DNA from 2 places in the Polycyclovorans algicola TG408 genome. Region 2 is predicted to be linked to the other one. Evidence: riboswitches for the same ligand, from Rfam matches in the RefSeq annotation. Region 2 holds a riboswitch; the other holds the start of a gene.
The links. A riboswitch is a leader RNA that binds a small molecule or an ion and turns the genes downstream of it on or off. The one in region 2 is predicted to bind cobalamin.

Region 1: linked by a shared signal. The riboswitch ahead of U741_RS0114925 (TonB-dependent receptor plug domain-containing protein) and the one ahead of btuB (TonB-dependent vitamin B12 receptor) in region 2 are both predicted to bind cobalamin.

What each region holds. Positions count from the first base shown of each region.
Region 1 covers NZ_JOMH01000001.1:3,101,719-3,117,086, reverse strand. The annotation lists gene U741_RS0114930 (NHL repeat-containing protein) at 1-219, opposite strand, end outside; gene U741_RS0114925 (TonB-dependent receptor plug domain-containing protein) at 227-2,089, opposite strand; cobalamin riboswitch at 2,200-2,388, opposite strand; gene dacB (D-alanyl-D-alanine carboxypeptidase/D-alanyl-D-alanine endopeptidase) at 2,398-3,852, opposite strand; gene U741_RS0114915 (DUF1415 domain-containing protein) at 3,967-4,512, shown strand; gene U741_RS0114910 (DUF2845 domain-containing protein) at 4,505-5,116, shown strand; gene U741_RS18690 (hypothetical protein) at 5,280-6,002, shown strand; gene U741_RS0114900 (cytochrome c oxidase subunit 3) at 6,007-6,594, shown strand; gene U741_RS0114895 (cytochrome C oxidase subunit IV family protein) at 6,594-6,875, shown strand; gene U741_RS0114890 (nuclear transport factor 2 family protein) at 6,872-7,264, opposite strand; gene U741_RS0114885 (LysR family transcriptional regulator) at 7,288-8,154, opposite strand; gene leuC (3-isopropylmalate dehydratase large subunit) at 8,273-9,688, shown strand; gene U741_RS0114875 (PaaI family thioesterase) at 9,822-10,319, shown strand; gene U741_RS0114870 (PaaI family thioesterase) at 10,306-10,743, shown strand; gene leuD (3-isopropylmalate dehydratase small subunit) at 10,957-11,595, shown strand; gene leuB (3-isopropylmalate dehydrogenase) at 11,629-12,708, shown strand; gene asd (aspartate-semialdehyde dehydrogenase) at 12,994-14,118, shown strand; gene U741_RS0114850 (Asd/ArgC dimerization domain-containing protein) at 14,115-15,026, shown strand; gene U741_RS0114845 (motility hub landmark protein FimV) at 15,127-15,368, shown strand, end outside.
Region 2 covers NZ_JOMH01000001.1:2,913,707-2,929,074, reverse strand. The annotation lists gene U741_RS0114065 (lipopolysaccharide biosynthesis protein) at 1-311, shown strand, start outside; gene hisI (phosphoribosyl-AMP cyclohydrolase) at 354-830, opposite strand; gene U741_RS0114055 (transcriptional repressor) at 893-1,357, shown strand; gene U741_RS0114050 (adenosylcobinamide-GDP ribazoletransferase) at 1,384-2,175, shown strand; gene U741_RS0114045 (histidine phosphatase family protein) at 2,175-2,753, shown strand; cobalamin riboswitch at 2,806-3,040, shown strand; gene btuB (TonB-dependent vitamin B12 receptor) at 3,171-5,006, shown strand; gene U741_RS0114035 (hypothetical protein) at 5,051-5,626, shown strand; gene cobO (cob(I)yrinic acid a,c-diamide adenosyltransferase) at 5,623-6,243, shown strand; gene U741_RS0114025 (cobyrinic acid a,c-diamide synthase CobB) at 6,240-7,532, shown strand; gene bluB (5,6-dimethylbenzimidazole synthase) at 7,529-8,182, shown strand; gene U741_RS0114015 (cobalamin-binding protein) at 8,188-8,991, shown strand; gene U741_RS0114010 (CobD/CbiB family cobalamin biosynthesis protein) at 9,003-9,887, shown strand; gene cobD (threonine-phosphate decarboxylase CobD) at 9,880-10,878, shown strand; gene U741_RS0114000 (cobyric acid synthase) at 11,027-12,493, shown strand; gene cobU (bifunctional adenosylcobinamide kinase/adenosylcobinamide-phosphate guanylyltransferase) at 12,490-13,026, shown strand; gene cobT (nicotinate-nucleotide--dimethylbenzimidazole phosphoribosyltransferase) at 13,023-14,087, shown strand; gene U741_RS0113985 (DUF4198 domain-containing protein) at 14,095-14,829, opposite strand; gene U741_RS0113980 (TonB-dependent receptor domain-containing protein) at 14,819-15,368, opposite strand, start outside.

The DNA.
Region 1 (15,368 bases), 190 kb from region 2:
CGTGGTCGGCGCCAGGTTGTTCTGCCCGGTCAATGTTTCGGCATTGATCAGCGATACGGCGCCGCTGCTGAAGTCTGACGCGCGGGTGGCGACCACGGCACTGACGTCGCTGGCATCCGGGGTGCCCCTGAATTGGTTGTCGCCACTTGAGCAGGCCGAGATCAGCACGGTGACCAGCAGGCCGATGGCCGCGCGCGGCGTGAATTTCAAAAGGGTCATGAATCGGTTACTCCTTGGGTGAATCGGGGGACATGATGGCGGGATAGCTCAGGGTCAGCCGTAAATGGCGCCCGGGCGTGGGAAAGCCGTTGAACTGTTCGGGGTTGTCATCGCGCAGGTTCAGCGCCTGCACCGACCAGCCGACGCGTTGCCATTGGCCGCGCACGCCGATGTCATGGCGACGTAGTGGCGCAGCTTTCAGCAGGTTTGGGCTGTCGTAAAACTGGCCGTGTTCAAAGCTGAAGGCGTAGTGCCAGCGCAGGGCCCAGAACTCGGTCTCAAGCCGTGCGTTGATCTGTTCGGTGTAGCGCCCGGGTAATTGTTTGCCGCGCGCCGCGCCGGGGCCGCTGCGGTTTTCGGTGCTCTGAAGGGTGCCGCCGATCTGCCCCTGCCAGCGACCAAGCCGGGCGGTGCCACCCCACTCGACACCGTAGATTTCGGCGCGCTCGGTGTTGATCGAGCGGCCCACACCCTGCGCGTTGAAGGTGGGGCTGATGGCATCACGCAGGTCCTGGCCGAATACCGCCGCATCGACGGTCCACGCACTGCCGACTGGCGCGCAGCGGGCGCCCAGATCAGCATAGTCGGCGCGCTCAGGACGCAGCTCGGGGTTGCCGCGAAACAGTCCGCGGTCACCGTAGCGCTCAAAAAAGGTTGCGAGGCGCTCGCGACTGCCGAGGTTGCCTGCGGCAATGCAGGGGCCAAGTCGCCGTGTCAGACCCACGGCAGGCGCCCATTGCCAGTGCTCTTCCTGCTGGCCGTCGGCGCGGTCTTCGGACCACTGCACGCCGAGGCTGGCGTTGGCGCGCCATGCACCGAGATCGCCAAAGGTTTCAGCCGCACCACCCAGTTGCAACCGCTCGGCGTCCTGGGTGGGAACATCACCAATCCGGTCTTCGGCGCGGTAGCGGGTATGCCCGGCATCAAGCACCGCGAGGCTGCCGTCTCCGAAGTGGAAGCGGCTCTGGCCGTCGATGCCGAAGGTGCGGCTGCGGCTGTCTTGCGCACCGAGGCCGATCTGGCTGTCGCGGTCGCGAAAGCGCTCGTCCAGCCAGCGCGTCGACAGCCGGTGGTGCCAGCGCGCCGACGTGTCGCCGGCGATGCTCAGGCCGTACGCGCGAGTGTCGAGTTGCGCGGTCTGGTCGGGCAGGTTGAGACGGGTGGGCAGCGATTGCGCGTCATCAATGACATGCGCCTGCACCCGCAGCGGCGCGCGCAGGCTCAGCAGGGCGTAGCGCTGCGCCGTGTCGGCATTGAGGCGCAGCTCGCGGCGACGGCGGTCGGGGTCGGTGGGGTCGAAGGGCTTGAAGGCGTTGCGGTACTTGAAGTCGTTGTCGGCCTGTTGCAGACCGGCGGCGAGCTGGACGTCAGTCGCCAATTGCGCGGCGGCATGCGCCTGGCGCTCGCCGAAGCTGCCGAGGCTGAAGCTGCCCAGCAGCGGCGCGCGCAGCACCTCAGGGGTGCGCAGATTGATGCTGCCGGCCAGACCGCCGGCAAGGTCGACCGGCACGCGGCCTTTGTGCACGGTGACGTCGTGCAGCATCAGCGGGCTGATCAGTGCCAATGAGGTGGCTTCGCCGCCGCCGCCGTCCAGCGGCTGGCCGTCGAGCAATATCCTGACCTGACGGCCGTTGCTGCCACGCAGACTGGCCTCGCTGTAGGCGCCCAGACCACCGCTGCGACGCACCTGTACGCCGGGCAGGGTGGCGAGCAGGCTCGGCAGGTCGCTAGCCAAAAGCGGATCGACCGGCACCCGCAGCTGCACGCCGCTCTGGTCCAGCTCGGCGTTGACTCCGGCTACCGTCAGCGGCGGCAGCGCAGTGTCGGCAAACGTGGTCAGCGGGCAGCACAAGGCGGCCGCAAGCGACATCGGGTGAAGCGGTTGAATCAGGGACCGGATCAGGCGCACGGGTCGTCCATCTGCAATCGACAAACCGTGGCCGCATGGCAGTTGCCATCCGTCAGGTTCGCCCTCCGCGACCACGGCACCTACCTCAGGCCGGTCTCCGGACTTATGGCGTGCTGGGTTGCGGCCTTCCCGTCGTCAACCGGACAGTGGCGTAAAGCGCAACCCCGAACCATTCACCGTTGCGGGGGCAGCGTCCGATTTGCACGGACTTCCCGTTTCACCGACCTGCAAGGGTCGGCACCTGAGGGCGCGCAGCATACGCCAAGGTCTCAGTGCTTCGCGAGCAGGTCCTCGATGTCGGAGCGGATGGCCTGCAGCGAGACGCTCATGGGAATGCCCTTGCGGTCCGCGCCGTTGACGATGACCGCGAAGGCCATCCAGCCCCCGTCCTTTTTGCGCAGATAGCCCGCCGTGCCGAACACCGAATTGGGCTCGGTCAGAGTCCCGGTCTTGAGCGCCACGCGCTGGCGCCAGTCGGTGTTGCCACGGCGCAGGGTGCGGCTTGGTGCTTCACCCGGCACCACCAGCCCGGCATAAAACAGCGGGAAGCGCTGCACCTGCCGGTACTCGTCGCGTAGCAGGGCCACCAGGTCTTCGGCCGAGACACGATTCTCGGGGGTCAGGCCGCTGCCGCTGTGCAGCACGATCGGCGTGTTGGGCGTCGGCGCGTTGGTCAAGCCGACCGCAGTCCGCGCCCGCTGCAAGCGCGCGGTCAGTAGCTGCGAGGCTTCGGCCAGCGTGCTGATCGGTTGCGGTGTGCGCTGCAGCGCAAGGCCCAGGGTCAGCATGTCGGAGATGTAGTTGTTGGAATAGCGCAGCAGGCCGGCGACCTGCTCACGCACCGGCGCGCCCTCGTGGCCGGCGAGCATGATCAAGTCTGAAGGCGCGGCTGCTTGGCTGACCCGCACGCCGCCCATCACTTGAATGCCCAGTTCGGTCAGGGCCTGCCGCAGCAGCAGGCCGGTGCCCAGTGCCGGGTCGCTCATTGAGCGGTAGAGGCGGGTGTCGCGGCCGATGTCACCGCCCATCACCAGTTGGTCGTCGCCGAGCACGCTGCGCCGGTCCAGCCACATGGCGCTGCGGGTGCCGGGCTTGCGGCTGGCGATGGTGCCGTCGAGGGGGATGGGCAGCTCAAAGGCGGCGCAGTGGCTGAGGGCGGCCTGCTGCCCCGGCAATTGTGGGGCCAGATCAATGCACCAGGTGCCGTAGTCCACGCCCACGGCCGACAGGGGCGCGTCGTAGGCGGTATGGGTGCGGCGCTTAGCGTCGCAGCGGTCCTTGACCTCGCATTCGAGGTGGCCGAATGGCGAGGCGCTGGTGACCACGTCGCCGTTGATCTGCGTCACGCCGCGCTGTTTGAGGCGCGCCGCCAGCAGCCACATGTCGCGGTGCTCGACGCTGGGATCACCTTCACCGCTGACCCACAGATCACTGTCGATCACGCCGTCGGTATCGGGTAGCGCGCCGCCCAGGCGGGTGACAAAGCGGTGGTCGCCGGGCCATTGTTCAAGCACGGCGGACGCCAGCACCAGCTTGCTCAGTGACGCCGGTGACAGCCGCTGTTGCGGCGCCATGACGGCGAGCGGTGTCTCGCTGCCCAGGTCATAGACCAGGGCGGTGACGCGGGCATCGCGCTCGTCTTGCAGTTTCTGCAGGGCGGGCCATTGCGCCATCGCCAATGTCGGACTTGCCGCGCACAACAGCATCGCGCCCCAGCGGGTCATCGCACTCGCATTCCTCACGCCTTGTCGCACTGATTTGCTCTGTAATCTCATCTTCAGAGTGTAGCGAGCGAGGGCCTGTCTCGGGTCCAGAATGTGCCGGTCCGGGGAGCGTTCATGGAAGGTGTCGAACAGGCGGTACGCGAGTGGCTGACGGCGGTGGTGATCGGCCTCAACCTGTGTCCGTTTGCCGCAGCGACCCTGCGTGGCCAGCGTCTGCGTATCCACGTCAGCGGGGCGACCGACGAGGTGTTGCTGCTCAACGAGGTGCAGGCCGAGATCAACCGGCTCGACGACACGCCGGCCGCTGAGCTTGAAACCACGTTGATCGCGATCCCGCAGATGCTGTCGCGCTTCGATGCGTATCTGGCATTTCTGGACCAGGTCGATGCGCTGCTGCGTCGGCAGGGACGCGTCGGCGTCTATCAGGTCGCGAGCTTTCACCCGCGCTATCGCTTTGACGGCCTGCCGCCGGATGACCCCAGCCATCTCACCAATCGTTCGCCGCTGCCCTTGATTCACCTGTTGCGGGAAGATGGCGTGGCCGCCGCCGTGGCTCGGCATCCGGCTGCCCACGGCATTCCCGAGGTGAACATCCGGCACATGCGGGCGCTCAGCGCTGAGCGGCGACGCGCGCTATTCGGCAGCCGCGTCGATGACTGAATGGCGTATTGCGCTGGGGGTGCTGGCGTCGCTGGTTGCCACCGCGTTGGAAGCCGACGACACCTTGCGATGTGGGTCAAGGCTGGTGGCGCTGGGCGATGACCGGGCGCAGGTGCGTGCGGTCTGTGGCGAGCCGGCACTGATGGACCCCTGGGATGCGGGCGTTTCACAGGTGCCGGGCAGGCTGCAGGTCACTGAGGAATGGACCTACGACTTCGGGTCGCGGCAGTTGCTGCGGGTGCTGCGCTTTCGCAACGGTCGACTGCGGGCCATCGAGGCTGCGGGCTACGGCTTTAGCCGCCCGCCCGACGGTGATTGCGCGCCCGAGATGATCAGCCAGGGCATGACCAAGTACCGGTTACTGCGCCACTGCGGCCAGCCGCAAAGTGCCGAGGCCGTTCACCTGCTGGCGCCGCCGCGCCGCGCTGACGGCGCCCTGGATGGACTCGCCTTCTCGCAAGGCCAGGTGGTCGAGGTCTACCGCGAACGCTGGCGCTACGACTTCGGCCCGCGTCGGCTACAGCGCGAGGTGACACTGGAAAACGGCCGCGCGGTGGAAGTGCGTGAAGGCGAGCGCGGCACGCAACGTGAACGTCAGCCCTGACGGGGTCATCCTTCCGCTTTCCCGAGCTGCCGAAGGGTCCGGCTTGAAGGCAGAAGCGGAGCGCCCGATGATAAGGCACGATGTTCATCAATTCGACTCCCCGGTCGCGGCAGCTCAACGGCCTGATACGGGGGGCTGCGGTTTCCCAAGGAGAAGCGACAACATGAATTCCCCCGACAACGGCCCGCTGATCAAGGTGATGGCCTACTCCGGCATGGTGCTGGTGGTGGCCTTGGCGCTGTCCCAAGGCTGGCTGATGGGCTTTATTCCGCCGCCTTCACCGGCACTCGACGCTGAATCGCTGAAGCAGATTTTTATTGATCGCAAGATCGGTATTCGCGCCGGCACGGTCATCCAGTGCATTTGCTACACCTTCTATCTGACCTGGGCCATGTCCATCGTCATGATGATGCGCAAGATGGAGCGCGGCACACCGGTACTCACCTATCTGTCGGTCGCCAACACCGGCGGCGGCTACGTGTTCTTTCTGCTCATGCCGATCACCTGGGCGATGATGGCGTTTCGCCCCGAGGCGATGGGCGCCGATTTCATGCAGATCATGAACGACTGGGTCTGGTTCATCTTCATTCTCAGCTGGCCGCCGTTTGCAGTGTTCATGGTGTCGATTGCCATTGCCATTTTTCGCGACCAGAGCGTGCCGACGGTTTACCCGCGCTGGGTGGCGTTCTTTAACCTTTGGTGTGCGGTGCTGATTTCGCCGGCCGCATTGATTGAGCTGTTCAAGACGGGCCCGTTTGCCTACGACGGACTGATCTCGTTCTGGTTCATCTACATCGTGTTTTTCGGCTGGATCATGATCATGAGCACGGTCACCATCAAAGCGGTGAATGCCGAGAAGCGGCGCTCCGGGACCGGTTTTGCCTGACACCGTGGCGTCAAACCCCGCTGCCGATCCCCCACGTCAGGGGCACATTCCGGGCGAGGGGGGCGTGTGGATGCTGATTGCCGGTGACGGCATTCTGTTTTCGCTGCTGTTCGGGCTGTTCCTGTTTTATCGCGCCGACAACCCGGCGATGTTTGCCGAGTCGCAGGCTTTGCTCAGCACCGAACTCGGCTTGCTCAATACCGTGCTCTTGCTGACCAGCTCCTGGCTGGTGGCGTCGGCGATTCGTGCGGCGCGCGCTGGCAAGCCCGGTGTCATGCGCGGCTGCCTGACCTGGGCCATCGCCTGCTCGCTGGGCTTCATGGCGGTGAAGGCGGTTGAGTACACGCCGAAGATCGCCTCGGGCATCACCCTGAGCAGCAACGACTTCTTCATGTTGTATTACGTCTACACCGCCATTCACCTGATCCACGTGGTGATCGGCACCGGCGTGCTGCTGACCATGCGCGCCTACGCCGGTGAAGCGCCCTACAGCGCCAACGCGCTGCGCAACTTCGAGTCGGGCGCCAGTTTTTGGCATCTGGTTGATCTGTTGTGGATCGTGTTGTTTGCACTGCTGTTTCTGATCAACTGATGGCCTGGCTGCTGCGATCGCGTTATACGGTGATCTGGCTGGCGCTGGTCGGCGCCACGCTGCTGTCGTGGGCGCTGGGCGGCGGCGCCGGCGATGACAAAACCCTGGCGGCCAGCGGCATCATTCTGGTCAGCCTGATCAAGGTGCGATATGTGGTGCTCGACTTCATGGAGCTGCGCCACGCGCCCAATCTGATGCGCCTTGTGGCCGAGCTGTGGATCGCACTGCTGGCCATCGTGCTGGTGACGATGTTGTGGGTGGAGTTGCCGCCCGTCTCCTAAAACATGCCGTTGTCGTTGGCCGACTCGGCGGGCACCACCTGCAGCACGTCCCAGTGCTCGACGATTTTGCCGTTTGCATCCAAGCGAAAAATGTCGATGCCCGCCCATTCGCGATGGGCATCGGTGGGCCAGGTTTGCTGGCAGTGCAGGATCACGTAGTCCCCCTCAGCGAAGACCCGCTTGAACTGCACCCGCTTGCCGGGAAATTCAGCCGCCATCCGCTCAAAGTAGGCAATGAAGGCCGCTTTGCCGTCGGCGACGTGGGGGTTGTGCTGGCGGTAGTGGTCACCGGCGTAAAGGTCGATGGCCTCGGCCGGCCGGCACTGGTTGAACATCAGGTCATAGAAGGCGGTCACGGTCTGTTTGTTGCGTTCGAGTGTGTCGGTCATCTGACCTCCGGTTGGGGGTTTGGTCAGGCCTGCTGCATCAGCTGCATCAGCGCCTGAGCGGCGCCCGACAGGGTTCGGCGCTCGTGCCAGACCATGCCCAGTTGGCGGGACATTGCCAAGCCGGGAATCTGCAGTCGGATCAGGCTGTCGTCGATCATCGAGTCGGGCAGTACGCTCCAGCCGAGGCCAATGCTGACCAGCATTTTCAGCGTCTCAAGATAATTCGTCGCCAGCCGAACCCGCGGCGCCACGCCCCTGGCCTTGAAGGCCTCGGTGATGATGCGATGGGTATAGGTGGCGGCGTCGGGCAGCACGGCGGGGTGCTCGGCGAGTTGTTTCAGGCTCGTTTTGCGGCTCTGCGCCAAGGGGTGGCTCGCGGCGCAGACCACGGTCAGCGGGTCCGGCCATACCGCCCGCGATTGCAGATGCGGCAACGACTGCAGCGGCAGAGTGACGATGCCCAGCTCCAGCTTGCCGGCCAGCACGGCGTCGCAGGCCACTTCCGAGTCCATGAAGTGAATGTCCAGATCCACCTGAGGATAGTCACGGGTGTAGGCGCCCAATACCGGCGGCAGCCGGTGCAGCCCGATGTGGTGGCTGGTGCCGATGCTCAGTCGCCCGCTGACATGGCCTTCGAGCTGCGACAGCGCACGGCGGCCGTCTTCGATGTCTTGCAGCACCTTGCGGGCGTAGGGCAGCAAGGTGTGCCCGGCGTCGGTGAGCGAGATGTTGCGCCCGACGCGGTCAAACAACGGTCGGCCGATTTGGTCTTCCAGCGCGGTAATGCGTTTGCTGACCGCCGGTTGGGACAGGTGCAGCACATCGGCCGCGCGCGTGAACGACTGGCTGTCAGCCACTTCGATGAAGGCAGTGAGAAGTTGCGTGTCCATGGATCAGCGATCGTATTGGTATTCCGTTAGAGAATCATAACCATGAAAACGATTCATTGGAGTTATTCAATGTCGAGGCCTACCATGCCGTCATTGTCCCGCCAGCCCGGAGCCAGCGATGAGCGTCCAAACCCCGCAAACCCTGTACGACAAAGTCTGGAACGCCCACGTGGTGACCGATGCCGGTGACGGCTCGGCATTGATCTACATCGATCGCCATCTGGTGCACGAAGTCACCAGCCCACAGGCCTTTGACGGGCTGCGCCTCAACGGCCGCAAACCGTGGCGCCTGGCGGCGAACCTGGCAGTGCCGGACCACAACGTGCCCACCGAAAACCGTGCCCAGGGCATCAAGGACCCGATTTCCCGCGCCCAGCTGGACGCCCTGGACAGCAACTGCGCCAAGTTTGGCATCACCAAATTTGATTTGATGGACGTGCGCCAGGGCATCGTCCACGTCATGGGTCCCGAGCAGGGCGCCACCCTGCCGGGCATGACGGTGGTCTGCGGCGACTCGCACACCTCCACCCACGGCGCGTTTGGCGCGCTGGCCTTTGGTATCGGCACCTCCGAGGTCGAGCACGCGCTGGCGACCCAGACGCTGATGCTGAAGAAGGCCAAATCCATGCTGATCCGCGTCAACGGCCATGTTGGCCCCGGCGTCACCGGCAAAGACATTACGTTGGCGATTATCGGCCGCATCGGGACCGCCGGCGGCACCGGTTATGTCGTGGAATACGCGGGCGAGGCCATCGAAGATCTGTCGATGGAAGGCCGTATGACCCTGTGCAACATGGCCATCGAAGGCGGTGCGCGCGCCGGCCTGGTGGCGGTGGACGACAAGACCATCGCCTACGTGAAAGGCCGTCCGTTTGCGCCCAAGGCCGAACATTGGGACGCCGCCGTGGCCTACTGGAAGACGCTGAAGTCCGACCCCGACGCGGTGTTCGACAAGGTGATCGAGATTGACGCCGCCGACATCGCCCCGCAGGTCACCTGGGGCACCTCGCCCGAGATGGTCGGCCCGGTAACGGCCAGCGTGCCTGACCCCGCCACCGTCACCGATCCGGTCAAGCGCAGTGGCATGGAAAAGGCGCTGGCCTACATGGGCCTGACTGCCAACACGCCCATTGAGCAGATCCACATCGACAAGGTGTTCATCGGCTCGTGCACCAACTCGCGCATCGAGGATTTGCGCGCCGCCGCCAGCGTGGTCAAGGGCCGCAAGAAGGCCGACAGCGTCATGCTGGCCATGGTTGTGCCCGGCTCCGGGCTGGTGAAGCAGCAGGCCGAGGCCGAGGGGCTGGACAAGGTGTTTCTGGACGCCGGATTTGAATGGCGCGAGCCCGGGTGCTCGATGTGCCTGGCGATGAACGCCGACCGCCTGGAGCCGGGCGAGCGCTGCGCCTCGACCAGCAACCGCAACTTCGAAGGGCGTCAGGGGCAGGGCGGGCGGACGCACTTGGTTTCTCCGGCGATGGCGGCGGCTGCGGGCATCGCCGGTCATTTTGTCGACGTGCGGCAGTACACATGAAGACTGCCGCAGGCGATGCCGCATCCCCTCGCCCGCATCGCGGGAGAGGGGGGAACCGTCCGCGGATGCGGGCGGAGGGGAGCGGGCGCGGGCACAGCCTGCGTGTCGGCCTGCTGAGTTGCGAGGTCTGCCCATGAACCCCCTGCACAACGTCAATGCCGAAACCGGTCAGGCCTACTTTGTCGACGTGGTACCGCACAGTTGTGAATTGGGTCTGCGCTATGTCGAGTCAGCGCCGGGCCGTCTGCAGTTGAGCCTGCCGTGGCGTGAAGACCTGGTGGGGGACCCCGACACCGGCGTGATTCACGGCGGCGCCATTACGACCTTGTTCGACGCCACCTTCGGCGGCGCGCTGTTGTCCGAATTGTCCGAGTTGCGCCGCATCGCGACCTTGGACCTGCGCATTGATTACTTGCGTGCGGCCCAGTCGGGCGCCACCGTGTTCTGTGACGCGCGAGTAGATCGTTTGACCAAACATATCGCTTTTATCCGTGCGGTCGCACATGACGGTGACCCGGAAGACCTGATCGCCATCGGTGTCGCTTCGTTCGTCGTGTTTCAGGACCAGGTTTCGGGTCATGCCCGTGAGGGTGATCCCACCACCTGGAAGGTGCACCGTGTCGCTGATTGAACAAATGCAGCACGTGCACACCGTGGCAGAGCTGCGACCGCTGATCGTGCAGATTCCCTATGCACGGTTCTTGGGGTTTTCAGTTGAAGGCGAGGACACCGAGTTGATCGGCCGCTTGACCTGCAACCCCTCGCACTACGGCAACGCGCTCATTCGCGCCGTGCACGGCGGCGCCATCGGCGCGCTGATGGAACTCACCGCCACCGCGCAGTTATTGCTGCTGCCCGAGCTACAGCGCATGCCGAAAATCATCAACGTCACGCACGAATACCTGCGTGGCGCGCAGGACACCGACTTTGTGCTGGCCCGCGCCAGCATCACCCGCCACGGCCGCCGCGTGGCAACCGTCAACGTCACTGCCTGGGTGGACAACCCCGACAAGCCGGTGGCGGCTGCCAATGCCCATTTTTTGTTGGCGGATTGAGAGATAAAAGCTCTTAACGCAAAGGCGCAAAGGGGAGAAGCAAGGACGCAAAGCCGAAGACTTGGGGTGAAGCGGGAATTGTCGCTGAACACAAAGAAGTTTTTTGTTTTCTTGTTTTCTCTGCGTCCTTTCTTGGCTGTTCTTTGCGCCTTTGCGTTGAAGCATTTGATGTTGTTTTTTCACTACTTTTGAATCGTTTTTTCGAGGTGAGCCATGAAAGCCTTTACCCAAGTCACCGCCAAGGCCTTGCCGCTGGATCGTCCCAACGTGGACACCGACGCGATCATTCCCAAGCAGTACCTGAAGTCGATCAAGCGCACCGGCTTCGGGCCGTTCCTGTTTGACGACTGGCGCTACCTCGACCCCGGCACCCTGGATGTTGACCCCGCGACGCGGCGGCTGAATCCCGACTTCGTGCTCAACGATGCCAAGCACGCGGGCGCCGAGATTCTGCTGGCGCGCGACAACTTTGGCTGCGGCTCGTCGCGCGAGCACGCGGTTTGGGCGCTGGACGACCAGGGCTTTCGCGCCGTGATTGCGCCCAGCTACGCCGATATCTTCTTCTCCAACTGCTTCAAAAATGGCTTGCTGCCGGTTGCATTGAAAGAGGACGAAGTGCAGGCATTGTTCGAGGTCGTGAACGCCGATGCCAACGCAAGTATCACCATTGATTTACCGGCTCAGCAGGTGCGTCTGCCCGATGGACGAAGCTTCGCGTTCGACATCAATCCGCACCACAAGCACAACCTGGTCAATGGCCTCGACGAGATTGGCCTGACCCTGCAAAGCGCCGATGCCATCCGTGCCTACGAGGCCAAGCGTCGCGCGCAGACGCCTTGGTTGTTTGCCTGACGCCGCACTTCACCACGACTGACGAGACGCACTATGAGCAAGAACATCCTCATCCTCCCCGGCGATGGCATCGGCCCCGAAATCATGGCCGAAGCGGTCAAGGTGCTGGAACTGCTCAAGGCCGAGGGCGAAGCCCTGAACTGGTCGTTCGGCCTACTCGGCGGCGCGGCGGTGGACGCCGAAGGCCACCCGTATCCGCAATCGACGCAGACGGCCGCGCGCGCCGCGGACGCCATCCTGATGGGCGCGGTCGGCGGCCCGAAGTACGACGACCTGCCGCGCGAGCTGCGCCCCGAGCGCGGCATCCTCGGCATTCGCAAGGATCTGGCTCTGTTCGCCAACCTGCGCCCCGCGCTGGCCTATGAAGCGCTGGCGGCGGCCTCGTCGTTCAAGCCCGAGATCATTGCCGGACTCGACATCTTGATTCTCCGCGAGCTCACCGGCGACATTTACTTTGGTCAGCCGCGCGGCCGTCGCACCAATGCCGACGGCGAAGACGAAGGCTTCGACACCATGCATTACGCGCGCTCTGAGATCGAGCGCATCGGTCACGTCGCCTTTCAGGCCGCACAAAAGCGCAGCAAGCGGCTTTGCAGTGTCGACAAGGAGAACGTGCTCGACACCTCACGGCTGTGGCGTGAAGTGATGATCGGCCTGTCGTCGCAGTACCCCGACGTCGAGCTGACCCACATGTACGTCGACAACGCCGCCATGCAGTTGGTGAAACGGCCGAAGCAGTTCGACGTGATGGTCACCGGCAACATTTTTGGCGACATCCTGTCTGACGAAGCCTCGATGCTCGGTGGCTCCATCGGCATGCTGCCCTCGGCCTCGCTCGACGTGAACAACAAGGGGCTTTACGAACCCATTCACGGCAGCGCGCCCGACATCATGGGCCAGAACAAGGCGAACCCGTTGGCGACCGTTCTGTCGGTGGCGATGATGTTCAAGTACAGCTTTGATCGTCCCGACGTGTCCGGCCGCATTGAAGCCGCCGTCAAGGCCGTGCTGCAGGCGGGCCACCGCACCGGCGACATCGCCATGCCAGGCGAGCAGGTGATCGGCACGCGCGAAATGGGCGCGGCGTTTTTGGCGGCGATGACGGGCGGTTGAGAAGAGTCAAAAACATTTCAACGCAAAGGCGCAAAGAGGAAAGAAAGGACGCAAAGAAGAAACCGATGAGGAAACTGTGCGCACTGACAGGGTCTTCCCTGATTTTTTTGTTTCTCTTCGCGTCCTCGCTTTTTCCCTTTGCGCCTTTGCGTTAAATATTTTGATTTGTGTGTTGGAACAGAACAGCAGCCAAGTAGGTCGGGTTTCAACCCGACAGGCAAGGTTCGAAGTCGGCCTGAAGGCCGACCTACATGAGCCCTTTGAACGTAAAACAGGATGGACGTGATGACCAAAGTCGGATTTGTCGGGTGGCGCGGGATGGTGGGGTCGGTGCTGATGGCACGCATGCAGGCCGAGGGTGACTTCGGGCTGATCGAGCCACACTTTTTTTCGACCTCGAACGTCGGCGGCGCCGGTCCGCAGATTGAAGGCTGCACCACGCAAGCCCTGAAAGACGCCAACGAGGTTGCTGCACTGGCGGCAATGGACGTGGTCATCACCTGCCAGGGCGGCGACTACACCCACGCCGTGTTCCCCAAGCTGCGCACCAGCGGCTGGAACGGCTACTGGATTGACGCCGCCTCGACGCTGCGCATGAAGGACGACGCGGTCATCGTGCTTGACCCGGTCAATCGCCAGGTGATTGATGACGCACTGGCGCGCGGCATCAAGAACTTCATCGGCGGCAACTGCACCAACTCCATCCTGCTGATGGGTGTGGGCGGGCTGTTCCGCGAAGGATTGGTGGATTGGGTCAGCTCGATGACCTATCAGGCGGCGTCGGGTGGCGGGGCCAACCACATGCGCGAGCTGCTCACCGGCATGGGCGCAGTACACGGCGCCGTAGCCGCCGAGCTGGCCGACCCGGCCTCGGCCATTCTCGACATCGACCGCAAGGTGGCTCAGGCCATCAACAACGAAGTGCCCACTGAATACTTTGGTGCACCGCTGGCGGGTGGGTTGATTCCATGGATCGATGCCCAGCTCGACAATGGCCAGAGCAAGGAAGAATGGAAAGGTCAGGCCGAGGTCAACAAGATCCTCGGTAATGCCAAGCCGGTGCCGGTGGACGGCCTGTGCGTGCGCATCGGTGCCATGCGTTGCCACAGCCTGGCACTGACGTTGAAGCTGCACCAGGACATCCCGCTTGGCGAGATTGAGCGCATCATCCGCTCCGGCAATGACTGGGTGAAGTGGGTACCCAACGAGCGCGAGGTCACGGTCAAGGAGCTGATTCCCGCCGCCATCACCGGTGGGCTGGAGATTGGCGTGGGGCGCGTCCGCATGCTCAATCTTGGCCCGCAGTACGTGTCGGCCTTCGTGATTGGCGACCAGTTGCTGTGGGGCGCCGCCGAACCGCTGCGGCGCATGCTGCGCATCCTGTTGACCACGCCCGGTCTCAAGGCTTGAGCGCCGATCCGCTGATCGCCGTCCTCGGCGCCGACAGCCCGGTCGGCGAATTGCTGATTGACGCCCTGGCCGACGCGGGTCATGCGCGCCGTGCGGTGCTGGCGGTCAACGCCGCTGATATTGACGACGACTTGCCCGACGGCATCGCTGCGGCCTGCGCCGACGGCTCGGTGCCTGGGGCAGCGGCGCGACTCGCGACCTTGGCCAGGCAGGGCGTTGCCGCACTGGGGTTGAACGATGCGGGCGAAGACGGCTGGCCAGTCATGGTCGCGGCGGATGACCCCCTGCCGTCGCAGCGCTTGCAACTGGCGAGCAGTGGCTGGGTGGTGCTCGCGAAGTTGCTACGTCCTTTGCACGCCGCGTTTGGCGTCAGTGCCGTGACGGCCTCGGTGATGCAGCCCGCCTCGGAACGGGGCAGCGCCGCGCTGGAGATTCTTGGCCAACAGACCGCTGCGGTCTTGAACTTTCGTGACCCCCCCGCCGGGGTCTATCCGCAACGCATCGCCTTCAACACCCTGCCGGTCGCCCCGGCGCCGGAGCGGCATGCCGCGGCTGCCGCAGCCTTTTGGTCCGGTGCCGAGCGCCGCATCCAGTTGCAATGCTGGGATGTGCCGGTGTTTGTCGGCCTGTCGATCAGCGTCTTCATCACCCTCGAGAGCGACACGATTGACGCCGCAGCCGTGTGCGCCTGTCTGGCGAAAATTCCCGGTGTGGTGGTCAGCGACGCCACAGACGAGGTGCCCTCGCCGGTCACCTTGATGGCGTCCGACGGCGGCGTACGGGTACGCGATGTGCATGTTGCAGAGCGCCGGTTACAGTTGGCGGTGGTGGCCGACAATCTGGGAATCGGCGCCGCCGAACCCGCTGCACGCTTGCTGCGACGGCTGTGCGGTTCTACAGTCCGGTAGTTTTTCAGCCAATTGAAGGAACTGCGGTTTAAAGTTCGTGTGATCTATCAGGGCTGACCGCGTCAGGTTGCCAAGCCGCCTGAATCCAAGGGAGAGGGAAATGCGTCGTTTTTGGGTTGCGTCACTGAGCGTTGCCGCTCTGATCGGTACGTCGACCGCCATGGCGCTCGGCTTGGGCGAGATACAGGTGCGGTCCGCGTTGAACCAACCGTTCGTGGCGCAGATTCCATTGCTGGCCGTGCCCACCGACGACGTCGATGCCGTGCGCGTCAAGCTCGCCGACGGTGCCGATTTTGAGCGCATGGGCATCGAGCGCGCCGATTACCTCAGCAACCTTGAGTT
Region 2 (15,368 bases):
GCCGCGAATTTGACGAGCAGGGCGCGCTGATTGCGGCATGGTCTGCGTGCTTTGCGCTGGGCGTGGTGCGTTCGACGATCTCGCGTGCGGCGATGGTGGTCGAACGCTTCAAGGCGCTTTCGGCCCTGGAGGCGATCACCGCCAGCGTGTCGCTCACTTCCGGCGCGCTGGCGATGCTGCAGTTCGGCGCCGTCGGCGGCATTCTCGGGCTGATTGCCGGCGAGGTCACCGGCATGGTGCTGATGGTCGGTTACCTGACCCACCTGCGCCGCAGCGGCGTGCTCGGGCCACCGGCGCCCGTGCAGACATGAAAAAGCCGCCGTGCAGGCGGGTGGTTCAGTGCCGCAGGTGACTCACAGAATGGTCGGATTCGGCGCGTCGCCGTAGACGACTTTCGGGTCGAAGGATTTTTCAGACTCTTCGTACTGTAGCGTGCGTTCGTCCGGTCCTTCGCCCATCGGAATCGAGCGGTAAAAGCACGACCGATACCCGACGTGGCAAGAGGCATCGCCGTTGACTGACACGCGCAACCAGATGGCGTCCTGGTCGTCGTCGATGCGCAGTTCTTCGACCTTTTGCACCAGACCGCTGGTGGCGCCCTTGTGCCAGAGCACCTTGCGGCTGCGCGACCAGTAGTGCGCTTCGCCGGTGAGAATGGTTTTTTTCAGCGCTTCGGCGTTCATGTAGCCGAGCATCAGCACTTCGCCCGTGCCGTGTGCCGTGGTGACGCAGGGCAGCAGGCCGTCGGCATCGAACTTGGGGGCCAACTCGTGGCCTTCTTCCACCTGTTCGATGGTCAGTCGCGAAAAAAATCGTACGTCGTTACTCATGGCCCTTCATTCAACACTCGGCGCCGGGCGGCGCGGGGGCGCAAGTGTAATACCATCAAACCATGAAGGCGACGACCGATTCCCACTCCGCCGAGGCCACCCTCGAACAGGCCGACGCGCTGTGTCGCAAACGTGGCGCGCGGTTCACGCCCATGCGCCGCGAAGTCTTTGAACTGATGCTGGCCGAGCCGGGCCCGCGTTCGGCCTATGACCTGATGGCCACCCTGGAAACCCGGCTGAACCGCCGTCTGGCCCCACCCACCGTCTATCGTGCGCTGGACTTTCTGATGGCGCAGGGCTTTATTCATCGGCTGGAATCCACGCATGCCTATCTGCCGTGCATGCACATCGGCCACGCCCACCACGGCGTGTATCTGGTCTGTGAGCGCTGCGGTCAGACCGTTGAGCTTGACGATCACACCATCGCCACGCGGCTGGAGCAGGGCGCCGAAGCGCATGGCTTCAAGGTGAGCCGACCGGTTGTCGAATTGCACGGCCATTGCGGCGAGTGCCGCGATCCTGCGTGACGTCTGACCGGACAGGGCACGCCGCGATGTCCGACACCCAGCGTGAACTGCGACGCGCCTTCATTGCGCTCGGCTATTTCACCCGTGTTCCGATTCCCGAATGGGTGGGCTGGTCGCCGGACGAACTGAATCGTGCGGCGCGTTACTTCCCGCTGGTGGGCGTCCTGGTGGGCGCTGTCGGTGCCATCAGCCTGTTGTTGGGCGCCGCGCTGTGGACCCCGATGGTGGCCGTCAGCCTGTCGATGCTGGTGACGATTCTGCTCACTGGCGCGTTCCACGAAGACGGCCTGGCGGACTCGGCCGACGGTTTTGGAGGTGGCTTCGAGCCCAAGCGCGTGCTGGCGATCATGCAGGATTCGCGCATCGGCACCTACGGCGCACTGGCGCTGGGACTGGCGCTGCTAATCAAGTTCTGCGCGCTGCTGGCGCTGGCCGAGCTGAATCTCGGACTCGCCGCGCTGGCGCTGGTCATCGCTCATGCCGGCTCACGTGCCAGCGCGCTGAGCGTGATGGTCTGGTTGCCCTACGCGCGCATCGAGGGCGCGACCAAGGCCAAGCCTGTGGCCGAAGGCATCAGCAGCACCGAGTGGCGCATCGGTTGCGCCATCGCGGGGCTGCCGCTGCTGCTCGCGTGGGTCGGGTCGCCATTGACGCTGCTGCAAGGCGTGGCGGTCATGCTCACGCTGCTGGCCGTGGCTTGGTTGGCGGCAAAATACTGTCGCCGCCGCATCAGCGGCTATACCGGGGACGCGCTGGGGGCCACCCAGCAGGTCGCCGAAATCGCGACCTATCTGGTGCTCTGCGCGGCCTGGGTCTAATGCGTCTGTTGCTGCTGCGGCACCTGCCGGTGCAGTTGCCGCCGGGTATCTGCTACGGGGCCAGCGACGTCGCCGCCCGACCGCCGACACCGACCGAGTTGGCCGCGCTGCGTACGGCCATCGGCGCTGTTCCCACCCGGGTCATCAGCAGCCCGCTGCGGCGCTGCGAGGCACTGGCAACCGCACTTGTGCCGGGCGCGCCTGTCGTGCTTGACGACCGGCTCAAGGAAATCAATTTTGGCGATTGGGAGTTGCGCGCCTGGGACGACATCGACCGCGCACAAATCGATGCCTGGGCGGCATCACCCTGGGGCTATCGAATGCCGGGCGGCGAGTGCGCCAACGACCTGCGCAACCGGGTGCTGGCCGCATTGGACGATGCGCTACAGCAGGCGAATCAGGCATCCGTGGTGCAGATGTTGATCGTCACCCACGGCGGTCCGCTGCGGGTGCTGCGCGGCCATTTGCTGGGCCTGCCGCAGGCGCAGTGGCTGGACGGGTCGTGCCCGCCGGGCGGTCTTCTCGCGCTTGCGCGAACCGCCGATGGTCGCTGGCAGGTTGCGCCTGATCAGCCCTGATTTTCTGCCCGAATCGGCGGCGCTGCATTTGCAGTTTTGTCACGGCTCGCCGTAAAGTCGCGCCGCTTCAGGTGTCTCGGCCAACGCAAGTTGTCCGGGATTAAACGGGAAGCCGGTGCGCTGATTCGCCAAGGCGAATCAATCATTCCGGCACTGCCCCCGCAACGGTAAGCGAGTTGAATGCGGCTTCACGCCACTGTGTTTTCGAACATGGGAAGGCGCCGCATTCAGGGTTCTCAAACGCCCAGCTCGTAAGTCCGGAGACCGGCCTGAAGCATCCGATGGCGCGCGGTGGGCGAGGCCGGACGTGACAGGCCACGTTTGTCTGCCGTGCCCCGTTGCGTTCGTCACCTGTCTTCTAAAGCGCCATCTCCACTTCGATTTACGTCGCGTGGGGCGACGCTTCAGGAGATGTTCGTGAAATCCTTTCTTAAAAAATGGGCGCTGACCTTGATGGCCGGCGCGATGTCATGTGTGGCTGCCGCGTCTGAATCACGATCCGTGCCGCCCGCAATGGGCGATGTGATTGTCACCGCATCACGCAACTCGGAGGCGCTGACCGACACGCTGGCGCCGGTGTCCGTGATCACCCGCGACGACCTTGAGCGCCTGCAGTCGCAGGATGTGCTCGACGTGTTGACCGGCCTGCCGGGCATTAACTTCGCCACCAATGGCGGGCCGGGCAAGTCGACCTCGCTGTTCGTGCGCGGCACGGAATCCGACCATGTGCTGGTGCTGGTTGACGGCATCAAGGTCGGCTCGGCCACTTCCGGCAGCACGCCGTTCGAGCAAATTCCCGTCGACCAGATCGACCGTATCGAGATCGTCCGCGGGCCGCGCTCCAGTCTCTATGGCTCGGAGGCGATTGGCGGGGTGATCCAGATCTTCACCCGTCGCGGATCGCGTAGCGGGGTGGTGACGCCTTCGTTCGCCCTCGGCGGCGGTTCGCGTGGCGATGGCCGCATCGAGGCTGGATTGCGCGGCGGTGATGGCAACACCTGGTTCAGCGCCGGCCTGAACGCCCGCACCACCGACGGTATCGACGTGCGCCCCAGCCTCAACGAACCGGACCGCGACGGCTACCGGCAACTGGCGGGCTCCTTGAGCGCCGGACACCTGTTCGACAACGGCGCCGAGGTCTCGGTCAATCTGCTGCGCGCCGAGGGCGAGAATGACTTCGACGGCGCCTCGCAAAACGAAACCGACACGGTCAATCAGGTGATCGGTCTGAGCGGCCGCTTTGCCCCGCTGCCCCGTTGGACGGTGGCGCTCAGTGGCGGCCAGAGCACCGATGACGCCGACAACCTGCTCGACGGCGCGTTCGTCAGTCGCTTCAAGACCCGGCGCGACACGCTGTCGTGGCAGAACGATGTCGCGTTGGCCGCGGGGCACGGCGTAACCGTGGGCGTTGACTACCAGAACGACCAAATCAGCGGCACCACCGCCTACGCCGAAAATCGTCGCGACAACACGGGCCTGTTCGCCGTGTATCAGGGCAGCGTTGGCGCACATGACCTGCAACTGAGCCTGCGTGAAGACGAAAACCAGCAGTTCGGTCGCAACACCACCGGCGGGGTCTCTCACGGCTACGGGTTCGCCGGCGGCATTCGGGCGGTCGCTTCATACGGCACGGCCTTCAAGGCACCCACCTTCAACGAACTGTACTTCCCCAACTTCGGCAGCCCCGATCTGAAGCCGGAAGAGGCCGAGAATGTTGAGCTGTCGCTCCAAGGCAACCACGCCGCTTATCGCTGGGCGGTGAACGTCTTTCGCACGCAGATTGACGACCTGATCGCCTTTGACTCCGATCTGGAAGCGCCCAACAACATCGACCGTGCGCTGATTCGCGGCGTCGAGGCGCAACTCGGCACCCGGTTCGGTGACCTGCGTCTGCAAAGCTATCTCACCTGGCTGCAACCCGAGAACGACGGCGACGGCGCCAACCGCAGCAACACCCTGCCGCGCCGCCGCGAGCAGAGCGCCCGGCTGGATGTGGACTACGACATCCGCGCCTTCAGCGCCGGACTGAGCGTCTACGGGGCCTCCGACGGCTTTGACAACATTGCCAACACCACGCCGCTGCCGGGCTACGCGACGCTGAACCTGCGTTTTGGCTGGCAGGCGTTGCCGCAATGGCTGTTGCAACTCGAAGGCCGCAACGTGCTCGACAAGGACTACGAAACCGCCGCCACCTACGCCAACTATGGCGCCTCGGTGATGGCCACCGTGCGCTTTACCCCCAACCAAGTCTGAAGCCTCAATCACTGGAGCCCGACATGAATGCAATCGCCAATCCCTTGCTGAACCTGCGCCCCGCTACCCAATGGGCGCTGCTCGCCTCGCTGGCTGCACTGATGATGCTCACCCGGGGCCAGCATTTCGCCAGCCTTGACGCGCTGCCCAGTGCGTCGTGGGCGGTGTTCTTCCTGGCCGGTGTGCTGGTCCGGCCCGTCTGGACGTTTGCCGCGCTGTTTGCGCTGGCCTTTACACTTGATGTCACCGCCGTCGGCTGGGCCGGCGTGAGTGACCATTGCTTCACCCCGGCCTACGCCGCGCTGGTTCCCGCCTACGGGTCGTTGTGGTGGGCCGGTCAGTGGTACGCCCGCCAGCATCGCGACCAGTTGTTCACGGTGTTGCCACTGGCGTTCAGCGTCGGCGTTGGTGCCGGTGTCTGCTACCTGTTTTCCGGCGGCGGCTTTTACTTTTTCTCGGGGCGCGAGGTTGATCCGACCCTGCTGGGTTTCCTGCCGCGCATCGCCGAATACCTGCCGCGCTACTTCAGTAACCTGTCGCTTTATGTTGGCGTGGCTGCGTTGATCTACGGCGTCGGCCTGCGGCTGCGCCGCGCCACGACCGAGCCTCAAACCCCATGAGCGAAATCCCCAACGAAGATGCCGCCCGTGATGAACGCCACCGCCTGCGCATGCAGCGCAAGAAGGGCGTCATCGACAACAAGATTGCCGCCGCCGACACCGAACGCGGCGTGCTGCTGGTGCTCACCGGCAACGGCAAGGGCAAAAGCTCGTCGGCCTTCGGCATGGTGGCGCGGGCGCTGGGCCACGGCATGAAAGTGGGCGTGGTGCAATTCATCAAAGGCAAGTTTTCCACCGGTGAAGAAGCCTTTTATCGGCGCTTTCCCGAGGTGGACTACCACGTCATGGGCGAGGGCTATACCTGGGAAACGCAGGACCGCGAACGCGACGTGCGCGCCGCCACGGCTGCCTGGGCCATCGCCCGGCGGATGTTGACCGATGCCACCTATGAACTGGTGGTGCTGGACGAGCTGAACATCGCGCTCAAGCACCGCTATCTGGACGTGGCGCAGGTGGTCGCCGACCTGCGCAACCGGCCGGCGATGCAGCACGCCGTCGTCACCGGCCGCGCAGCACCGCCAGAGGTGATCGAGGCCGCCGACACCGTCACCGAAATGACCGTGGTCAAGCATGCGTTCCAGCAGGGCATCCGCGCCCAAAAAGGGGTGGAGCTATGAGCCAGGCACGCTGCCGCGCACTGCTGATTTCGGCGCCCGCCTCGGGGCAGGGCAAGACCACCGTGACCGCGGCGCTGGCGCGTCGCGCGCGGCAGCAGGGCCTCAAGGTGCGGGTGTTCAAGACCGGCCCCGACTTCATCGACCCCATGCTGCTGGCGCGCGCCAGCGGCGGGCCGGTGTATCAGCTCGACCTGTGGATGGTGGGCGAGGCCGGGTGTCAGCGGCTGTTGCATGAGGCCGCCAGCACGCACGACCTGATCCTCATCGAAGGCGTCATGGGGCTGTATGACGGCAGCCCGTCGAGTGCCGATCTGGCGCGCCGCTTTGGTGTGCCCATCCTCGCCGTGGTGGACGGCTCGGCGATGGCACAAACCTTTGGCGCGCTGGCGCTGGGGCTGTCGCGGTATCAGGACGACCTGCCGTTTCATGGCGTCGTCGCCAACCGTGTTGGCAGCCTGCGTCACGCCGAGATGTTGGCGCAAAGCCTGCGGCCGCCGCTGCACTGGCTGGGCGCCCTGCCGCGCAGTGCCGAGGTTGCGTTGCCGGAGCGGCACCTGGGTTTGGTGCAGGCCGATGAGCTGGCCGACATCGACGCGCGCATCAATGCTGCGGCCGAGGCGCTGGGCGATGCCGTCAACTTTTCAGCGATTCCGCTGAGCACGTTCGACGTGACCGACCCGGCGCCCATCCCGCCGCTACTCGCCGGCCAGCGCATCGCCATTGCCCGCGATGCGGCACACGCCTTCTGCTACCCCGCCAACCGCGACACCTTGCAGGCACTGGGCGCAACCCTGGTGGACTTTTCGCCGCTCAGCGACACCGTATTGCCCGAGGCCGATGCGGTTTATCTGCCCGGCGGCTACCCCGAACTGCACGCCGAAACCCTGTCGGCCAACACCGCGATGCAGGCCGCATTGCGCGCCCACCACACTGCCGGCAAACCGATGCTCGCAGAGTGCGGCGGCATGATGGGGCTGTTTGAAACCCTGACAACAAAAGACGGCCAGAGCTGGCCGATGGTGGGGCTGCTGCCCGGCCACACCGCCATGCAGCCGCGCTTTCAGGCGCTGGGCATGCAGGCCATCGACACACCCGACGGCGAGTTGCGCGGCCACAGTTTTCATTACTCGAAAAGCGACACGTCGCTGACGCCGATCAGCCGTGGCCGCAACCCCAACGGCGGCCCCACCGCCGAGCCGGTGTACCGCGTTGGTGCGCTGACCGCCTCGTACTTTCATGCCTACTTTGCGTCCAATCCGGTGGCGACGGCGCGGTTGTTCTTGCCGTGAGCGTGAAGGCCCACCGCTTTGATGACGCGGCCCGCGCGGCGGTTTATCGCGCCATCGACACGCGGCGCGACGTGCGGCATTTCATCAATGAGCCGTTGGCGCCCGAGGTGCTGCAACGCCTGTTGGCGGCCGCCCACGCCGCACCCAGCGTCGGGCTCAGCCAGCCGTGGGCGTTCATCCACATCAGCGACGCGGCGCTGCGCCAGCAGATTCACCACCTGGTCGAGGTCGAGCGCTGCCGCACCGCCGAAGCACTGGGCGCGCGCGAAGACGAATTCCTGCGCCTCAAGGTCGAGGGTGTGCGCGAATGCGCCGAGTTGCTGGTGGTGGCGGTACGCGATGGCGGCACCCAAGAAATTTTTGGCCGCCGCACCTTGCCGCAGATGTCACTGGCCTCGGCCGCCTGTGCCATCCAGAACCTGTGGCTGGCGGCGCGTGCCGAGGGCGTGGGTGTCGGCTGGGTGTCGATGTTCGATCCGCAGGCGCTGGCCACGCTGCTGGCGCTGCCCGAAGACCTCGGGCCCATCGCGGTGCTCTGCGTCGGCGCCACCGCCGACTTCCACGACCAGCCGCAGCTTGAAATCGACGGCTGGCGGCAGCCGCGACCACTGAGCGACTTCGTGCATCGCAACCGCTGGAGCGGGCCATGATCAGCCTGCCGCGCGGCCCGCAGCGCATCGTCTGCCTTACTGAAGAAACCACCGAGACGCTGTATTTGCTGGGCGAGCAGGACCGCATCGTCGGCATCTCGGGGTTCACCGTTCGGCCGCCGCAGGCGCGCAAGGAAAAGCCCAAGGTGTCGGCCTTCACCAGCGCCAAGATCAACCGCATTCGTGACCTGAAGCCCGACTTGGTGCTGGGGTTTTCTGATTTGCAGGCCGACATCGCCGCTGACCTGATCCGTGCCGGCATTCCGGTACACGTCTTCAACCAGCGCAGCGTCGCGGAGATTTTTGAGTTCATTCGCATGCTCGGCGCCATGGTCGATGCGCCGGCCCGCACGCAGGCGCTGATCGACGAGTTGCAGCGCGGCATTGATCAGGTGGTCGCCACGGCCCGCCGCTGGACCCACCGGCCGCGGGTGTACTTCGAGGAGTGGGACGAGCCGATGATTTCCGCCATTCGCTGGGTATCGGAACTCATCGACATCGCCGGGGGCGATGACTGTTTCGCCGAGCTGGCGGCCGAGTCAGCCGCCAAAGACCGCATCATCGCCGACCCCGCAGAGGTGGTTCGGCGCGCGCCCGAGCTGATCATTGGCTCCTGGTGTGGCAAGAAATTCAGTGCCGACAAGGTGGCGGCACGCCCCGGCTGGGACGCGATTCCCGCCGTGCGCAACGGCCACCTTTACGAGATCAAATCCTGCGACATTCTCCAGCCTGGCCCGGCTGCGCTTGGCGACGGCCTGCGGCAACTGCATGCGCTGATCGCCGCCTGCGCGCGTTTGCCCGTGACATGACGGCGCTGCTGATGGCCCTTGCCGTTGCGGTTGACTGGCTGCTCGGCGAGCCGCGTCGCGGACATCCGCTGGTGGCCTTCGGGCGTGTCGTGCGCGCGCTAGAGCACCGCCTCTACGCGCCGCGACGTTGGCCCGGCGTCGTGGGCGTGGCGATTCTTGTGCTGCCACCCACGCTGTTCGCGGCCTGGGCGCTGATCCTGTTGCCGCCGCTGGCCAGCGCAGCCCTTCACGTGGCGCTGCTGTACTTCGCGCTGGGTCATCGCAGCCTGCACGATCACGCCCGGCCGATTGCCGCCGCGCTGGCGGCGGGTGACATGGCGCGGGCGCAAGACCTGACGGCGCGCATCGTCAGCCGTGATTCCGCCGCCATCGACCCCGCGCCTGCCGCCATCGAATCGGTGCTGGAAAACGGCAATGACGGCGTGTTCGGCGCCCTGTTCTGGTTTGCGATGGCCGGTGGCGCGGGCGCGCTGGCGTTTCGGCTGGTGAACACGCTGGATGCCATGTGGGGCTATCGCAACGACCGCTTCGAGCACTTCGGCTGGGCAGCGGCCAAGCTGGATGATGCGATGAACTGGCCCGCCGCGCGGCTGACCGCACTCACCTATGCGGCACTCGGCCACACCCGCAGCGCGCTGCACTGCTGGCGCACGCAAGCCCCGACCTGGGACAGCCCGAATGCCGGACCGGTGATGGCGGCGGGTGCGGGCGCATTGCAGGTGCAGTTGGGCGGCGCGGCGCGTTACGAAGGGGTGTGGCATCAGCGCCCGCCGCTGGGCTGTGGCGCGACGCCCGCCGTCGCCGACATTGAACGTGCCCTGCGGCTGGTGCGTCGCGGCGTGCTGCTGTGGGTGGCGGCGGTCGCGGTGCTGGGTTGGGGGTGGTCGCATGCTTGAACACGGCGGCCGCCTGCGCCGCGCCGCACACGAACACGGCATTCCACTGGCCGATTGGCTGGACCTGTCCACCGGCATCAGTCCGTGGTCGTGGCTTGGCGAATCCGGCTTTGTGCCGTCGCCTGCCAGTTGGCTGCGACTGCCCGAAGATGACGATGGTTTGGCCGTTGCGGCCGCCGACTATTTCGGCGCCGAGGCGCTGCCAGTGGCGGGTTCACAGGCGGCGATCCAGGCTTTGCCGACCCTGCGCGCCGCCTGCCGCGTGGGCGTGCTGTCACCCAGCTACAACGAACATGCCGAGGCCTGGCGGCGCGCCGGTCACAGCGTGCTGGCGCTGGCGGCGACTGCCATCGACACGCAGATCGAATCGCTGGACGTGCTGCTGATGTGCAACCCCAACAATCCGGATGGGCAGGTTTTTGCGCCTGATCAACTGCTGGACTGGCACGCGCGGCTGGCCACACGCGGCGGCTGGCTGGTGGTGGACGAAGCGTTCATCGACGCCACGCCCGCTGCCAGCGTGGCGCGCTGCAGTGACCGGCCAGGCCTGATGGTGCTGCGCTCGCTGGGCAAGTTCTTCGGGCTGGCGGGTGCACGGGTGGGCTTCGCACTGTGTGAACCTGCACTGCGCCACGCACTGCGGGAGCGGCTGGGCCCATGGCCGCTGGCCGGCCCGGCACGCGAAGTGGCAGCCCGCGCGCTGCAAGATCACGTTTGGCAGCAACGGCAGATTCAGCGTCTGAGTGCCGCAAGTGCCGACCTCGCCACCGGCCTGCGTTCGGCCGACTTGGCGCCAACCGGCGGCTGTGCCTTGTTCCAGCAGATTGAGACGGCTGATGCGCCACTGCTCCACGCCGCGCTGGCGCGGCAGGGCATTCTGGTGCGGGCCTTCGCGGCACCGGGGCGGCTGCGGTTGGGCCTGCCGGGTGATGCGGCGCAGCGACAGCGTTTGCAGGCGGCGCTGGCGAACCTCGAAGCGCGTGTGTCGTGAATAACAGCGCTTTCAACACAGAGGCACAGAGGATAAAGATGAAGCAAAGGACGCAGAGAAAAGCCAAAGGGATATGCCTTTTTCGAATACTTTCCTCTGTGTCCTCTCTTTTCCCTCTGTGCCTCTGTGTTGAAGGCTTTTAGTCCGCATGACCGCCAAAACCCTCATGGTGCAGGGCACCACCTCGGACGCCGGCAAGTCGACCTTGGTGGCCGCGCTGTGCCGGGTGCTGATGCGGCGTGGCGTGCGGGTGGCGCCGTTCAAGCCGCAGAACATGGCGCTGAATTCGGCGGTGACGGCCGACGGCGGTGAGATTGGCCGCGCTCAAGCGCTGCAGGCGCAGGCGGCGGGCGTGGCGCCGACCACCGACATGAACCCGGTGCTGCTGAAACCCAATACCGACATCGGCGCACAAGTGATCATTCACGGCAAGGCCGTGACGTCGATGGATGCGCGCGCGTATTACGACTACAAGACGGTGGCGATGGAGGCGGTGCTGGCCTCGCACGCGCGACTGATTGCTGCCTACGACGCAGTGATCGTCGAGGGCGCGGGCTCGCCCGCCGAGATCAACCTGCGTGATCGCGACATCGCCAACATGGGCTTTGCCGAAGCGGTGGACTGTCCGGTGATTCTGATTGCCGACATCGACCGTGGCGGTGTGTTCGCCCACCTGGTCGGCACCCTGGAATTGCTCAGCACCCGTGAGCAGGCCCGGGTCAAGGGCTTCGTCATCAACCGTTTTCGCGGCGACATTGCCATGCTGGAACCCGGTCTGCGCTGGCTGGAAGACCGGACCGGCAAGCCGGTGCTGGGCGTGCTGCCGTACCTGAAGGGCCTGCAACTCGATGCCGAAGACGCGATTCGCCGCGACGCCAGGGACAAGCCGCAGGCCTCGCTGCGCGTGGTCGTTCCGGTGCTGCCGCGCATCAGCAACCACACCGATTTCGACGCACTCGCCGCGCACCCGCAGGTCGACCTGATCTGGGTCGGACCGGGCGATGTGCCGCCAGCGGCGGACCTGGTGGTGCTGCCGGGGTCCAAGTCCGTGCGTGCCGACCTGGCGTTTTTACGCGAACGCGGGTGGGCCGACTATTTGGACCGGCATCTGCGCTACGGCGGCAAGCTGATGGGCATTTGCGGCGGCATGCAGATGCTGGGGCGCACCATCGCCGACCCGCTGGGGCTGGAGGGCGATGCCGGGTGCAGCGACGGCTTTGGGCTGCTGGACCTGAGCACCGAGTTGGCCGCCGACAAGCAGTTGCGCAACGTGCAGGGCGAGCTGCTGCTGGGTAAGCCGGTCCTGGTGCGGGGCTACGAAATCCACGCCGGGGTGAGCCAGGGCCCGGCGCTGATGCACCCTGCCGTGCGCTGCGGTGACCGCCCGGATGGCGCGCAGTCCACCGACGGACAGATTGTCGCCACCTATCTGCACGGCGTGTTCGATGCGCCCGAAGCGCTCGCTGCGCTACTGCACTGGGCCGGCCTGCGTGACGTGCAAGGCTTCGATCTGGACGCCCACCGCGAGGCCTCGCTGGAACGGCTGGCCGACAGCGTCGAGCAACATCTTGACCTTTCTCGAATCCTGAAAATGTTGGAGATGGAAACCGTATGAGCGATGCAAGCAGCACCCTGATTCTGGGCGGCGTGCGCTCGGGCAAGAGTCGTCTCGCCGAGCGTCTCGCCATCGAGTCCGGCCTGCCGGTGACCTACATCGCCACGGCAACGCGCAGCGACGATGCCGAAATGGACGCGCGCATTGCCGCCCATCAGCAACAACGCCCGCCGCACTGGACCACGGTCGAGGCGCCGCTGCGGCTAGCCGCGCAACTACAAAATCATTGCGCGCCGGCTCGTTGCGTTTTGGTCGATTGCTTGACCTTGTGGCTGACGAATCTGCTCTGCGCCGACGATGCAGGGCAACTTGAATCGGAGTGCGAGGCGCTGGTCGCACAACTGCCATCGTTGCCGGGGCAGGTGATTTTCGTCAGCAATGAGACCGGTCTGGGCGTGGTGCCGATGGGTGAACTGACGCGGCGGTTTGTCGATGCCGCCGGCACGCTGCATCAGCGGCTTGCCGAGCGCTGCGACACGGTGATTCTCACCGTTGCAGGTCTGCCACACGTGCTCAAGCCGGTGCGCGAATGAACGATCCTGACTGGTTGAACCGGCCCGTCAGGTTGCCCGACGAGGCCATCGCCGAGCGCGCACTGCAGCATCAGGCGCAGCTCACCAAGCCGCCCGGATCGCTGGGCAGGCTTGAAGGGCTGGCGGTGCGTCTGGCGGCGATGCAGCGTCGCGAGAGGCCACGTGTCGATACGGTGCACATCAGCATCTTCGCGGCCGATCACGGGGTGGCGGCCGAGGGGGTGTCGGCGTTTCCACAGGCCGTTACCGCGCAGATGATCGACAACTTTGCCGCCGGTGGCGCGGCCATCAGCGTGCTGGCGCGACAGTTGGGCGCGAGCCTTGAAGTGATTGATCTCGGCACCGTCGTCCCGTCCACCCGCACGGCGGGCGTCGTGCGCCACTCCATCGCGCCGGGCACAGCGAACCTGTCGCGGACGGCGGCGATGACGGACGAACAGCTTGGACTCGCATTGCGCGCCGGACGCGAAGCGGTCGTGCGCGCGGTGGCGCAGGGCGCTGACCTGTGGATTGGCGGTGAGATGGGCATTGGCAATACCACGGCGGCCACGGCACTGGCCTGCGCGCTGCTCGGCGCCGCGCCGGCCACGCTGACCGGGCGCGGCACCGGCATTGACGACGTGCGGCTGCAACACAAGGTGAGGGTCATCGAGCGTGCGCTGGCGCTGCACGCCGGGGCGAAGACGCCGCTGGCGTTACTGCGCTGTCTCGGCGGTTTCGAGATCGCCGCACTGGTCGGCGCGATCGTGACCTGCGCTCAGCGCGGTTTGCCGGTGTTGGTCGACGGCTTCATCGTCAGCGTCGCGGCACTGCTGGCGGTGCGGGTCAATCCACGGGTGGCCACCGCTTTGATCTTTGCCCACCGCTCGGCTGAAGCCGGGCACCAATCCGTGCTTGCGGCGCTCAACGCCCAACCGCTACTCGATCTTGATCTGCGCCTGGGGGAAGCCAGCGGCGCGGCGCTGGCGGTGCCGCTGCTGCGCCTCGCGTGTGCGCTGCATCGCGAGATGGCGACGTTCGCAACGGCGGGCGTCTCGGCATCGGACGAGAGACAACCCTGAGCGGTGTCTAGCGCTTCGGAATGTCGAGTACCAGCGTGGCGTTGTAACCGTTCTCGTCACAGCGCGCCGGGTCGGGGTAGGGCGTGGTGGCGCGGGCGTAGAGCATCCACCGACCGGCGTCTGGCCGTGGCACGGTGAAGCGGCCCTGGTCATCGCCATCGAATAGAGCGGGGCGCGCTTCCGGCGCGACGCCGATCAGGCTCAGGCGGCCGGTGTAGGGCGCATCGAGAAAGCGCACCCTGAGCTGTAGCGTGTCGCCTTCCTGCGAGTGGGGGTCCAGCCTGATTTCCAGCGGGTGGCCCAGGTCATCGCCGGTTGCAGCCGCCGAAAAGTCCAACAGCGCTTTCAGGCTGTTGCGCGAGTAGACGCAGCTTTCCGCATCGGGCACCTCACTGCGCGGGCGCCGCTCGCCACCGCCCCCGGCTTTTGGGCTCCAGTAACCGGGTTGCTGGATGACCGCGACCGCCACGGCGTCAGGTGCGAGGGTGAAGCGGGTCTGCGCCGGGTCGTCGGGCGTCAGCGTCTGCGTGGCGCCGCCGGCGTCGAAGCTGGTCACGGTATCGAGACGCCCGGCCGGCAAGGGTGCGGCATCACCGGGGCCATGGCCGAAATGCACTTCGATGAACGGCGCGTCAACCGCGTCCATGTCGGCGGCAATCCATGGAAAGTGTGCAAGCGCCGGTGCGCAGGCGGTCAGCAGTCCGGCAGTGAGCAGCCGGCGCGCAAAACGTTTAGAAGTCATAGCCGATTTGCAGCCTCAGGTTGCGTCCGGGGTTGGGCACCAGATTCACCGCGCGACGGTACTGCCGGTCGAAAAGATTGTCGATGCGGGCATCCAGCCGCAGCGCGCTGCCGAGTTGCCAACTGGCGAACAGGTCGGCAACGGCGTGCGACGGTGCCACGCCGGCGGCGTCGGGGTCGGTGGTGAGCGGCAAGCGGTCCTGGGTGGCGGCATGGCGACCACGGCCGCCGATCTCCATGCCCTCGACGGCGCGCCACGCGGCCAACAAGGTGATCTCGTCGGCGGGGATGGCGGCCAGCGGATCGCCCTGGGTGCGGTCGTCTCCGCGCACCCGTGAGCCGATCAGTGCCGCGCGGTAGCGCGGATGGTCATAGCGCAGTTCCAGCTCGATGCCTTCGAGGCGTGCTTCGGTGACGTTCTCGAAGCGCGTGGTGTTGGGCATCGCCGGGTCGCCGTCACCACGCACGATCTGTTCGATGAAATCGTCGATGTCGTTGCGGTAAACACTGAGCTGGCCGTGCACACGGTCGGCGGTGTTC